2 regions of the Acidovorax sp. FHTAMBA genome follow, and region 2 is predicted to be linked to the other one. Evidence: riboswitches for the same ligand, from Rfam matches in the RefSeq annotation. Region 2 holds a riboswitch; the other holds the start of a gene.
The links. A riboswitch is a leader RNA that binds a small molecule or an ion and turns the genes downstream of it on or off. The one in region 2 is predicted to bind thiamine pyrophosphate.

Region 1: another riboswitch for thiamine pyrophosphate. It lies ahead of thiC (phosphomethylpyrimidine synthase ThiC); the one in region 2 lies ahead of AAFF19_RS11805 (cytosine permease).

Annotation. Positions count from the first base shown of each region.
Region 1 is NZ_CP152407.1:1,100,336-1,107,095, forward strand. It holds gene ftsZ (cell division protein FtsZ) at 1-1,048, shown strand, start outside; gene AAFF19_RS05110 (methyl-accepting chemotaxis protein) at 1,239-3,002, opposite strand; gene lpxC (UDP-3-O-acyl-N-acetylglucosamine deacetylase) at 3,225-4,148, shown strand; gene AAFF19_RS05120 (hypothetical protein) at 4,160-4,336, shown strand; TPP riboswitch at 4,371-4,494, shown strand; gene thiC (phosphomethylpyrimidine synthase ThiC) at 4,617-6,524, shown strand; gene AAFF19_RS05130 (methyl-accepting chemotaxis protein) at 6,711-6,760, shown strand, end outside.
Region 2 is NZ_CP152407.1:2,503,271-2,510,030, forward strand. It holds gene thiD (bifunctional hydroxymethylpyrimidine kinase/phosphomethylpyrimidine kinase) at 1-423, shown strand, start outside; gene AAFF19_RS11805 (cytosine permease) at 491-1,771, opposite strand; TPP riboswitch at 1,841-1,945, opposite strand; gene AAFF19_RS11810 (NAD(P)/FAD-dependent oxidoreductase) at 1,996-3,042, opposite strand; gene fdxA (ferredoxin FdxA) at 3,173-3,502, opposite strand; gene AAFF19_RS11820 (GTP-binding protein) at 3,615-4,988, opposite strand; gene cysD (sulfate adenylyltransferase subunit CysD) at 4,988-5,953, opposite strand; gene AAFF19_RS11830 (phosphoadenosine phosphosulfate reductase family protein) at 5,968-6,615, opposite strand; gene AAFF19_RS11835 (DUF934 domain-containing protein) at 6,615-6,760, opposite strand, start outside.

The DNA of each region.
Region 1 (6,760 bases), 1.4 Mb from region 2:
GCTCGGTGGCAGCGGCCTGGGCGCAGGCGGCAAGCCTGAAAAGGCGCGCGATGCGGCCGAAGCCGCGGTGGACGACATCCGCGACGCCATCCAGGGCGCGCACATGCTGTTCATCACCGCGGGCATGGGCGGCGGCACGGGCACGGGCGCTGCGCCGGTGATTGCACGCGTGGCCAAGGAGATGGGCATCCTCACCGTGGGCGTGGTCACCAAGCCTTTCGACTGGGAGGGTGGCCGTCGCATGAAGAACGCTGACGAAGGCCTGGCCGAGCTGGAAGCCAACGTGGATTCGCTGATCGTGGTGCTCAACGAAAAGCTGCTCGATGTGCTGGGCGACGACATCACCCAGGACGAAGCCTTTGCACACGCCAATGACGTGCTCAAGAACGCCGTGGGCGGCATTGCCGAAATCATCAACGAATACGGCCAGGTGAACGTCGACTTTGAAGACGTGCGCACCGTGATGGGTGAGCCCGGCAAGGCCATGATGGGCACGGCCACCGCCAGCGGCCCCGACCGCGCGCGCATCGCCGCCGAGCAGGCCATTGCCTGCCCGCTGCTCGAAGGCATCGACCTGTCGGGCGCCAAGGGCGTGCTGGTGCTGGTCACGGCGAGCAAGGGCAGCCTCAAGCTGTCCGAGTCGCGCCAGGCCATGAACACCATCAATGCCTACGCATCGACCGACGCACATGTGATCTTCGGCGCGGCCTATGACGAAACCCTGGGCGACGAGATCCGCGTGACCGTGGTGGCCACGGGCCTGTCGCGTGCCAACGCACGCCGCCAGCCCATCTCGGTGGTGCAGGGCGGCCTGCGCACGGGCACGGACAACATGGCCTACCAGACGCCAGTGGTCGGCGTAGGCACGCTGGGCGGAGCCGTGCAGGGCGGCCACGCCGGTGGCGCACAAGCCGACTACGGCAGCATGTCGGTGCCCAGCGTGTGGCGCACCAACCGCACGCAGGCTGCAGCCCGCGTGGATGCCCTGTCGTCCGGCGGCATGGATGACCTGGAGATTCCTGCGTTCCTGCGCAAGCAGGCGGATTGAGGTTTGCTATGAATAGATGAGCGCGTTGCGCTTTTCATCATTGGATTTCAGAAATCAAAGCAGCTGAAATCTTTTGATGGAGAGCGTAAGCAGCTATTCATCTGATAGCAAGCGCAAGGCTTTGCTGGTCCGTAAAAAAGCCCCGGTCGCAAGACCGGGGCTTTTTCTATTTGGATGTGCTCCCCGCGCTTCAGAAGCTCTCCCAGTCTCCCGCATCGTCCCTGCCGGGTTTGCTGGCTGGGGCGGTGGGCGGCAGCGCTGGTGGGGGCTTGCTCGCTGCAGGCTTGCGCAAGGCCGCCGGAGTGGCAGGGGCTCTGATCTTGGGCGCACCGGTTGCCGGGCGCGGTGCGGGGGCAGGCACTGTGCGGGCGGTTGTGCCGGACGCCGTGCTGCCATTGACCCGGAAGAGTGCCACCACCTGGGTGAGTTTCATGGCCTGCTCGCGCAGGCTGTCGGCGGCGGCCGTGGATTCTTCCACCAGAGCCGAATTCTGCTGCGTCATCTGGTCGAGCTGGTTCATGGCCGTGTTGACCTGGGCAATGCCCTGGCTCTGCTCGGAAGTGGCCGAGCGGATTTCGCCAATGATGTCGGTCACGCGCTGCACGCTCTCCACAATCTCGGTCATGGTGGCGCCCGCGCTGCCCACCAGCTGGGTGCCTGATTCCACCTTCTCGACCGACGCATTGATGAGCGCCTTGATCTCCTTGGCCGCCTCGGCGCTGCGCCCGGCCAGGCTGCGCACCTCGCTGGCCACCACGGCAAAACCCCGGCCCTGCTCGCCTGCGCGGGCGGCTTCCACCGCGGCGTTCAGCGCCAGGATGTTGGTCTGGAAGGCAATGCCATCGATCACGCCGATGATGTCGCTGATCTTGTTGCTGCTGGCGTTGATGTCCTGCATGGTGGACACCACCCGCGACACCACTTCGCCCCCGCGCGCTGCCACCGCAGCGGCCGATGTGGCCATCTGATTGGCGGTCTGGGCGGAATCCGAGGTCTGCCGGACGGTGCTGGTCAGCTCCTCCATGCTGCTGGCGGTGCTCTGCAGGTTGCTGGCCGTGTCTTCCGTGCGGTGGGCCAGGTCGTTATTGCCCTGGGCGATCTCGCTGGACGCGGTGGCGATGTTTTCGGTGGCGGAGCGCACCTCCGTGACCAGCTGGCGCAGGGAGGTGACCATGTGGCCCAGGCCATCGAGCAGCGAGCCCGCGGGCGCCGCCGGAATGGTGGTGTCCAGATTGCCCTGCGCCACTTCGGACATCACCGCGATGGCGTCGGTCGGCTCGCCGCCAATCTGGCGCAGTACCGAGCGCGCCACCAGCAGGCCCACGCCGCCCACAACCACCATGACCGCCAGCACGATGGCCAGGTTGGACAACAGCGTCTTGCGCACCAGCTGGTCGATGTCGTCGGTGTAAAGGCCCGAGCCCACCATCCAGTTCCAGCCGTCCACGCGGATCACGTATTGCAGCTTGGGCACCAGCGCCTGAGAACCCGGGCGCGCAAACATCGTGGGCACAAACACCCGGCCGTTTGCGCTGGCGCGCAAGGCATCCGAGATCTGCTTGAGGATGTCCGTGCCCGCCCCGTCCTTGACCTTGCCCGCCATGTCCTGGCCCTCCCACTCCGGCTTGATGGGGTGCATGACACCCTTGGAGTCCAGGGTCCAAATGTAGAAATATTCGGTTTTACCGTCCGGGCCGCCAAAGCGCGAAACGCGCAGCGCTTCCTTTGCGGCCTTTTGCGCATCTTCCAGCGGCATGGCACCGCTGGCAGCTTTCGACTGGTACGACGCCACAATGCTGTGGGCGGACTGCACTGCGGTGGTCAGCAGCTCGCGCCTCGATTCGATGATCTGGGAGCGTTGCTGCAGCAACGAACTGACGGCCATGAACAGCAAGGCCACCAGCGCCGTGGCCAGCATCAGCAAGATCTTGCTTCTGAAACTCAGTGTGTTCATGAGATAACTCCTTGGGATCGGAAAAATATACGCCCCGGACAATCGCCAGCGAAGGGGTTTGCCCCGGTGGCGGGCAGGCCTCTTGATGTGCATCAACCAGTCGTAACCGATTGTGGAATGGCCATTCGCCGGCGGGGGCAGGGAAAACGAGCGGGACGCTGGCCACGGTGCCGCTTGGACCCGTGCGGCGCATGGGCACCCCCGCGCCCCTAAAATGCGTCCATGCTCCAGCAACGCACCTTGAAGACTCTGACCCGCGCCGTGGGCGTGGGGCTGCACAGCGGCCAGCGGGTCGAGCTGACCCTGCGGCCCGCGCAGCCGGACACAGGCATCGTGTTCCGCAGGGTGGACCTGCCCCAGCCGGTGGACATCCCCATCCGTGCAGACGCCGTCACCGATACCCGCCTGGCCTCGACCATTGCGGTCGGCAGCGCCAAGGTGCACACGGTGGAGCACCTCATGTCGGCCTGCGCAGGGCTGGGCATCGACAACCTGTATGTGGACATCACAGCCGAAGAGGTGCCCATCCTGGACGGGTCCTCCGCTTCGTTCGTGTTTCTGCTGCAAAGTGCGGGCGTTGAGCTGCAGAACGCGCCCAAGCGCTTCATCCGCGTGATTCGGCCGGTGGAAGTGCGGGAAGGTGAGGGCGCCAACGCCAAGTGGGCACGCCTGTCGCCCTACCACGGCTACAAGCTCAGCTTCGAGATCGACTTCGACCACCCGGCCGTGGACTCCACTGGCCAGCGAGTCGAGTTCGATCTGGGCGCCGGCAACTACAGCCGCGACATCGCCCGCGCTCGCACCTTCGGCTTTACCCGCGATGTGGAAATGATGCGCTCCAACGGGCTCGCCCTGGGCGGTGGGCTGGACAACGCCATCGTGATGGACGACTACAAGGTGCTCAACAGCGATGGCCTGCGCTACGACGACGAGTTCGTCAAGCACAAGATCCTCGACGCCATGGGCGACCTGTACCTGATTGGCAAACCGCTGCTTGCCGCGTACAGCGCGTTCCGCTCGGGCCATGCAATGAACAACCTGCTGCTGCGCGAGCTGCTGGCCCAGCGCGATGCGTGGGAGGAGGTCACGTTCCAGGACGAACGCCAGGCGCCCACCGGTTTTGCGCAGCCTGCCCGGGCCTGGTAAGGCAGCCTGTCATGCTGATCGTTCGCTGGCTCGCCCTGTTTCTGCTGCTCGCATCGGCCGTGTGCTTCGGTTTTTATGTGGGCACCGGGCAGGTGTTCTACAAACGGCTGGGGCTGGTGATTCTCAAATGGACGATCATCGCCGCCGTCGTTTTCTTCGTGGTGGTCCTCGTCGAGCGATTACTCTGACGGCCCGGCGCCGCAACGGCGCTGGCCTATACTCGCGCCTGCTCCGGGGTGTGCTGATGCGCTGAGATGCAAGAGTCCTGAAGGAATTCAGGCGAGCTTGCGAACCCGACGAACTTGATCCGGTTCATACCGGCGGAAGAAGAGCCGACCTCCTTGTCCCGTGCCCGCAGACCCTGTGGGCACGCCATGCCTCAGGTGCTGCCATGCGCAGCCACCTGAGGGGCGCACAGGTCCATTCCGGAGCAGACCCCCACCGCTACCGGAACCAGGAGACCTGCTCATGAACGCCCCCGATCCCCACGCCCAACTCGCCGCGCCCGAAAAGTTTGCCGAGTTGCTTGCCCGCACCCGCGAACCCTTCCCCGCATCCCGCAAGGCCTACATCCCCGGCCACCTGCACGCCGACCTGCGCGTGCCCGTGCGCGACATCGCGCTCACCAACGGCGAGCAGGTCAGCGTGTACGACACCTCGGGCCCTTACACCGACCCTGACGCCGTGATCGACGTGCGCCAGGGCCTGGCCAGCGTGCGCGGTGGCTGGATCACTGGCCGCGGCGATGTGGAGCACTACGAAGGCCGCGCCCCCGTGGCGCTGGACGACGGGCAAAAGAGCGAAGACGCCACCCGCCTGGCACAGCTGCGCGCCGAGGCCGCCGCGCTGCAGCGCAAGCCCCTGCGCGCCAAGGCCGGCGCCAACGTCACGCAGATGCACTACGCTAAGAAAGGCATCATCACGCCCGAGATGGAGTACGTGGCCATCCGCGAAAACGGCAAGCGCGAGTGGATGGAGCAGTACATGGCCGATGCAGGCCGCGAGCAGCGCCTGATGGGCAACCCGATGGGTGCCAGCATCCCGCGCATCATCACCCCAGAATTCGTGCGCGACGAGGTGGCACGCGGCCGCGCCATCATCCCGGCCAACATCAACCACCCCGAGGTCGAGCCGATGGCGATTGGCCGCAACTTCCTGGTGAAGATCAACGCCAACATCGGCAACTCGGCCGTCACGTCGAGCATTGAGGAAGAAGTGGAGAAGCTCGTCTGGGCCATCCGCTGGGGCGCCGACAATGTGATGGATCTGTCCACGGGCAAGAACATCCACACCACGCGCGACTGGATCGTGCGCAACTCGCCCGTGCCGATTGGCACCGTGCCGATCTACCAGGCGCTGGAAAAGGTGGGCGGCGTGGCCGAAGACCTGACCTGGGCGATCTTCCGCGACACGCTCATCGAGCAGGCCGAGCAGGGCGTGGACTACTTCACCATCCACGCGGGTGTGCGCCTGGCCTACATCCACCTCACGGCGCAGCGGCGCACGGGCATCGTCTCGCGCGGTGGCTCCATCATGGCCAAGTGGTGCATGGCGCACCACCGCGAGAGCTTTTTGTACGAGCACTTCGAGGACATCTGCGACATCATGAAGGCGTACGACGTGTCGTTCAGCCTGGGCGACGGCCTGCGCCCTGGCTGCGCGTCCGACGCCAACGACGAAGCCCAGTTTGCCGAGCTGCACACGCTGGGCGAACTGACCCAGGTGGCCTGGAAGCATGACGTGCAGACCATGATCGAAGGCCCCGGCCATGTGCCCATGCACATGATCCAGGCCAACATGACCGAGCAGCTCAAGACCTGCCACGAAGCGCCGTTCTACACCCTGGGCCCGCTGACCATCGACATCGCGCCGGGCTACGACCACATCGCTTCGGCCATCGGCGCGGCCATGATCGGCTGGATGGGCACGGCCATGCTGTGCTACGTGACGCCCAAGGAGCACCTGGGCCTGCCCGACCGTGATGACGTGAAGCAGGGCATCATTGCCTACAAGATCGCTGCGCACGCGGCCGATGTGGCCAAGGGCCATCCGGGCGCCCGCGCGCGGGACGATGCACTGAGCCAGGCGCGTTTCGATTTCCGCTGGCAGGACCAGTTCAACCTGGGCCTGGACCCCGACACGGCCAAGGAGTACCACGACGAAACCCTGCCCAAGGACTCGGCCAAGGTGGCGCACTTTTGCTCGATGTGCGGCCCCAAGTTCTGCTCGATGAAGATCACGCAGGAAGTGCGCGACTTTGCAAAGCAAAAGGGTGTGGCCGAGGCTGAAGCCCTGGCCCAGGGCATGCAGATCAAGGCGGCGGAGTTCCAGCGCCAGGGCGGGCAACTTTATATTCCCCTCACACCGGCGCCATAAGCCTGCCTACTGCCCCCGAGGATTCCCTGTATCAGGGCCCGGGGGGCGTGCTTACCCTGTGCGGCAGATGCAGGCACCCGCTCTATAGTCCCGCCACCCCCGCGGCTCCACAAGACCCCGGCGGGGGTTCTGTGGCACTGAATTTGCTATGCTGAGCTATCTGTTAAAAAATGTAAGGAAGAGCCCATGAACGCTCTCGGCCGCTTCTCGATCCGCACCCGCCTGTACTTCGGAAC
Region 2 (6,760 bases):
CTGGCCGAGATCATCACCCCCAACCTGGACGAGGCCGACTGGCTGCTGGGGCGCAGCATCAAGGGCGTGGAAACACTGGACGAAGCCGCGCAGGCCCTGTGCGCGCTGGGTGCACGTGCGGCGCTGCTCAAGGGCGGCCACCTGCCCGGAGACTGGGTGGTGGACGTGCTGGCCACCCGCAGCGGCGTGCGGCAGCGGCTGGAGTCCGCACGCATTGCCACACCCAACGGTCACGGCACGGGCTGCACCCTGTCGTCGGCCATTGCGGCACACCTGGCGCAGGGCCTGCCCTTGCAGCAGGCGGTGGAGCGCGCGCGGGCCTACATCCTGGGCGCCATTGCTGCAGGGGCTGATGTGACCACCGGCCGTGGTCACGGCCCGCTCAACCACGGTTATGCGCCCGTGGCGCAACTGGTGTTTTAGAAATTGGCTTTTTTTGGGCTCTAGCGCTTATAAATAAAGCGCTGGCAGCTCACAATTCAATAGCGTATCAACGGGCTCTTGGCCGTGTGGCAAAGGCCAGCGCAAAGCTGAACGCCAGCGCCGGAAGGGCCGACCCCGCACCCGGAAGCACCTTGGGCGCCAGGTGGTAGACCGCAATGCCCACCAGCCAGATGGTCACCGGCACGACATTGACCTTGCCCGCTGCCGCCAGCAGTGCGGGCGCGTTCGTGCCAAACGCCAGGCGTCCCAGGATCACGCCAAACAGCGGCACAAACACCGAACTCAGCAGCAGCAGGAACGGCTCCAGGCTGTGCATGGGCAGCACCAGTGCGAGGCCGGTACACACCGCAGCCACCACCAGGCCCCAGGCACGCACGCTCCAGCGCGGCATCAGGCTGTGGGCCGACACGGCGCCCGAATAGGTGTCGCCATAGGCGTTGTCCACCTCGTCGATCAGGATCAGCGACAGCGCGATCAGCCCGCCCTGGGCCAGCAGCAGCGCCTGCACCAGATCCTTGCTGGGCAAGGTCAGCGCTACCAGCACACCCAGCGTGTAGCACCACATGTTGGCCAGCGCATAGCCGAGCCAGGTGCCACGCAATGCGGAGCCGCCGTTCCTGCCGTGGCGCGCATAGTCCGCCACCAGCGGCAGCCAGGAGATGGGCATGGCGATCACCAGATCCAGCGCAGGGAACACGCCCATGCCACCCGCGCCCTGGCGGTTCCACAGCGCATCAAACCCCTGGGCCTGCGCCAGTGACAAGCACTGCCACGACAGCCACAGCAGCGACAGCACCACCAGCGGCAGCGCCACGCGCGCAATCACCTTGCGCACCAGCTGCACCATCGAGCCGCTGATGAGCAGCATTACCACGCCGCCCCACAGCAGCGTGGCCGCTACCTGCCAGTGCGCACCGGCCATGCTGCCCGACTGCTGACCAATGGCCACGGTGGCATCGCGCATCACCACCAGCTCGAACGTGCCCCAGCCCACCAGCTGCACGATGTTCAGGATGATGGGCAGGCTGGCAAAGGTGCGGCCATACACCGCGTGCATCAGGCCCGCGCTCGCCAGCCCGCTGTCGCAGCCCAGCTTGGCCACCCAGCCCAGCAGGCCCGCGCCCACGATGGAGCCGGCCACGATGGCGATGAGTGCCTCTTTGGTGCCCAATGCGGGCATCAGGTACGCGCCCACCTGCATGACCAGCAGGCCCACGCCTAGGCTGAACCAGAGCGAGGCGTGGTCATGCCACTGGAAGACGCGGCGGTCGGGGGAGACGGGGGCCAGCGCTTCGTTGTGGGAGGGCGCGGCGGGCGATGAGGACATGGAATGGCTCCGTAAGCAGATACAGAGCAGGGGCGGCCCGCCGGTGCGCCCTGACGTGTTCAGAGTCGCAATGTGGCGAACTTGCTTCCCTGCGCGAGGATGATCTCAATCAGGTTCAAAGGGACTCTCTCAGTCGAAGTGGGCCAACCCGCTTCGACACCCCTAGCGGTAGCACTTGCAAAAGCAGTGCGCTGCGGATTGTAGTGGCGTGGCTGCGTGCCCGGTCAGGCCGCAGCGGCGGCGGGCGACACACCCAGCAGCTGGTGCAGGCGCGGGCTGGTGGTGGTGTATTGCAGGGCCACCTTGTCGCCCTTGAGTGCCTCGGCCGCGCCAAAGGCGGCCAGCGTGGCTTCGTGAAATCCGCACAGGATGAGTTTGCGTTTGCCGGGGTAGGTGTTGATGTCGCCCACGGCGTAGATGCCGGGCACGCTGGTGCGGAAGGCCTCGGTATCCACCACCAGTTGCTTGCGGTCCATGGCCAAGCCCCAGTCCGCAATGGGCCCGAGGCGGGGCGAGATGCCCAGCACAGCCACCAGCAGGTCCAGCGCCAGGGCGCGGCTGCTGCCATCGGCGTCCACCATCTGCAGGGCGGTCAGCTGTTCACCCGTGGTTTCGATGCCGGTGATCTGTGCGGCCTCGACGTGGATGCGGCCCGCATCGCGCAGTTGCTGCAGGCGTTGCAGCAAGGCTTCGGGCGCCTGGAACACATCGCGGCGGTGCAGCAGGCTCACGCGGGCGGCCTGGCCTTGTTCGGCCAGTTCCACGGCGCGGGCCACGGCGGGCTCGTCGCCGCCGTGCACGACGACGTGGCGCCCCGCCACATCCGCAGTCGCGGGCAGGTGTTGGTAGTGGACCTGGTTGCCCACAAACCGCTCGATGCCGTCCACCTTGAGCGTGCGCGGCACAAAGGCGCCCACGCCGGCGGCAACGAATACGCTGCGGGCCAGCAGCTGTGCACCTTGCGAGGTTTCGACCAGCAGGCGCCCATCGGCCTGCACGGTGAGTGCGGACACCAGCGTGTTCAGGTGCCACTGGGTCTTGAACGGCGCAATCTGCTGAAGCAGCAGACTGGCCAGCTCGCGCCCGGTGCACACGGGGATGCCCGGGATGTCGTAGATGGGTTTGTCGCCGTACAGTTCGACGCACTGGCCACCCGCATGGGGCAGGGCGTCGATCAGGTGGGCGGTGATGCCTTGCAGGCCCAGCTGGAAGACCTGGAACAGGCCCACGGGCCCCGCGCCGATGACGACGGCGTCGGTTTCTTGAATCATGGCCGTCACGCCTGGGTAGCAGCGCCAGGCGCCACGTTGCCCTGGATCGACACAAACCGTTCCTGCTGAGCCTGTCGAAGCGCGGCGCAAGGCTTCGACAAGCTCAGCCCGAACGGTTGGGGTCGGTGGGTCACTTGATCAGTTCGTTGACCTTGCCCGGCTTGCCGTTCCACTCGTCGGCGTCGGGCAGCGCGGGCTTGCGCTTGGTGATGCTCTTCCAGCCGTCGGCAAAGGCCAGGTCGGCGTTGAGCTTGATGAAGGCGATCTGGTCGGCCGGCAGGTCTTCTTCGGCAAAGATGGCGTTGGCCGGGCACTCGGGGATGCAGACGGCGCAGTCGATGCACTCATCGGGATCGATGACGAGCATGTTCGGGCCTTCGCGGAAGCAGTCCACGGGGCACACGTCCACACAATCGGTGTACTTGCACTTGATGCAGTTTTCGGAAACGACGTGGGTCATGACAGGAGTTGTGTGGGTCGGTGAAAACCCTCGATTTTAAGGCTTTCACCGACCTTTGGTTACAGGGCCCCTCTCGCGGGAGGGATGTGGGGGCGGCGTGCGCTGATCCAGATCAGTTGACCAGCACGGCGCCGGCCGTCTTGTGGCTGGCCGTGTCCACCAAGATCAACGAACCCAGCACGCGGGCCTGGTTGAACGGCGCGGCGGGAATGGCCTCTTGCAGCACAAGTTGAACATGGCCGATGGCGTTGGGGTCAAGCTGCGTGGCGGCTTCTTCGGCCAGCGTGTTGATGTTGAGCTTGTGCACCACGGCTTTCACCTTGGCCTTGACCCAGCGGTGGCCATGCAGCGCCCAGTACACGCGGCCCGCCACCAGGGGCTCGTCGTCCATCCAGGCGATGGTGGTGCGCAGCTCGCGGCTGGCGGGCCAGGCCGGGGTGGCAGCGGGCGTGTCGCCAAAGTCGTCCTCGGCGGCCGGGGCTGCGGCTGCCGTGGGCGCTGCCAAAATCCAGTCGCCGCGCGATACATCCACCTCGCGGTCCAGGATGATGCCGGCGCTGGTGCCTGCGGGCACGTCCTTGGGGCGGCGTGCGTGGTCCAGCACCTGGGCCACGGTGGCGAGCTGGCCGCTGGGGAAGATCTGTACGGCGGTGCCGGGCGCAAAGCTGCCTGCAGCCACTCGGCCCCAGAAGACGCGGCGGCCCTGACTGGTGTCGGACGAGGACGAGAACTTCTGGACCCACTGCACCGGGAAGGCTGGCGCCAGCGCCGTGTCGGCGGGGGTGTTGGGCAGTTCTTCCAGCACCTGCAGCAGGGTAGGACCGTCATAGCCGCACCAGCCGGCGTGGGCGTCCACCACGTTCCAGCCTTTGAGTGCCGAAACGGGCACCGTGGCACGCACAGCAATGCCAGCGGCCTGCGCAAACGCCTGGAGCGCGCCCTGGATGTGCTTCCACGCCAGCGCGGGGTCTTCCACCGCGTCCAGCTTGTTCACGGCGAACACCAGCGAATGCACGCGCAGCAGGTGCGCCAGCAGGCTGTGGCGGCGCGTTTGCGGCAGCAGGGCGAGCTGGGCGTTCTTCCAGTCGAGCTTGGTGGCGTCCACCAGCACCACGGCGGCGTCGGCGCTGCTGGCGGCCGTCACCATGTTGCGGGTGTACTGCTCGTGGCCGGGCGCGTCGCCGATGATGAACTTGCGCGCTTCGGTGGCGAAGTAGCGGTAGGCCACGTCGATGGTGATGCCTTGCTCGCGCTCGGCAGAGAGGCCGTCGGTCAGGAGCGCCAGGTCGGTTTCGCCCTGGCGCTGCACGCCGGCCAGGTGATCTTGCAGCACGGCCTTGCTGTCCACCAGCAGGCGGCCGATCAGCGTGCTCTTGCCGTCATCCACGCTGCCGCAGGTGATGAACTTGAGGGCGGAAATATGGTCATTTTGGGCTCCAGCGCTTGCTGTATAAGCGCTGGCAGCTATCGAATTGGTAGTGGTCATCAGAAGTACCCATCTTTCTTGCGCTTTTCCATCGACGCATCGCTGGTCTTGTCGTCCATGCGCGTCGCGCCGCGCTCGCTCACGTCGGCGGCCAGGGTTTCGATGACGATCTCGGCCGGGGTTGCGGCGGTGCTTTCCACCGGTGCGGTGCAGGTGATGTCGCCCACAGTGCGAAAGCGCACGTCGCGTGTTTCCACCACATCGCCTTCGCGGGGTGGTGTCAGCTCGGTCACGGGCATCAGCAGGCCCTTCTTGTCCACCACCTGCCGTTTGTGCGTGTAGTAGATGCTGGGCAGGCCGATCTGCTCGCGGTCGATGTATTGCCACACGTCCAGCTCGGTCCAGTTGCTGATGGGGAATACGCGAAAGTGCTCGCCGGGCTGCAGGCGGGTGTTGAACAGCGTCCACAGCTCGGGGCGCTGGGCCTTGGGCTGCCATTGGCCAAAGCTGTCACGGTGGCTGAAGATGCGCTCCTTGGCGCGCGCCTTTTCTTCGTCGCGGCGGGCACCGCCGATCAGCGCGTCAAAGCGGAACTCTTCAATTGCCTCAAGCAGCGTGACGGACTGGTGCACGTTGCGCGATTCGCCGGGGTGCGCCAGGCGCACGGTGCCGCGCGCCATCGAATCCTCCACGCTGCGCACGATGAGTTCGGCACCCAGTTCCTTCGCGCGGAAGTCGCGGAAGTCTGTCACTTCAGGGAAGTTGTGGCCCGTGTCGATCATGAGCAGCGGGTACGGAATGCCGCCACCGCTGGCCTTGGTGCCAAAAGCCTTTTCTGCGCACTTGAGCATGACCAACGAATCCTTGCCGCCCGAGAACAGCAGGGCGGGGCGCTCGAAGGCGGCGGCGACTTCGCGCAGGATGAAGATGGTTTCTTCCTCCAAAGCGTCGAGGTGCGAGTTGTTGAGGTGGTAGCTCATGTTGTTGGTTTTCTCAAGCAGCACTGAGTCGGTGCGGGCGTTCATGGCGGTGTCCAGGTTCAGTGGGCCAGATGCAAGCCGCACTCGCGGTTGTCTTCGCCCTTGGTCGGGTCCACGTAGTCAAAATTGTTGGGCAGGCCGTGCTTCACGCAGTATTCGTGCAGGTCTTTGGACGACCAGTGCAGCAGCGGCGCCACCTTGATGAGCCCGTCGGGGTTGATGCTGACCGGCTCCATCTGCGCGCGCACGGCAGTGTCGGTGGCGCGCAGCGCGGTGAACCAGACCTCGGGCGCGGTCTCGCGCAGGGCGCGGGCAAAGGGCTCGAGCTTCACCTCGGCGGTGAAGGCAGCGTGGCGCGGGTCATCCAGCGCGGGCGTGGGCCCATCCACGGCTTCGCGGTGGGCGCGCGAGCGCAGGGGCAGGTAGATCTTCAGGTTCAGCCCCAGCTGCTTTGTCACCTCGTCGGCAAAGCGGTAGGTGGCTTCGGTGTTGTAGCCGTTGTCCATCCACACCACGGGCACTTCAGGATTCACCTGCGTGACCATGTGCAGGATCACGGCTTCGAAGGGGCGAAAGTTGGTGGTGACGATGCTGGTCTTGCCCAGGCCCAGGGCCCATTGCACCAGGGCGGGCGCGTTGCGGCCCAGGTCGGCGTTGACGGTGGCCAGATCCAGCGGACTTGTGGCGAGGGGGTCTCGGGTGTTCATCAGGCGGCCTCACGAAAGTGGGGGAGCGGGTGCGTCACGTCGCCTTGGTAGAAGCCCTTGAAGCGGTCAAACTGGCGCTGGGCATCGGCCATGTCCAGGCCTTCGCGCAGCACGGCCACGTCAAAGCCGCAGCGGGCCATCTGCA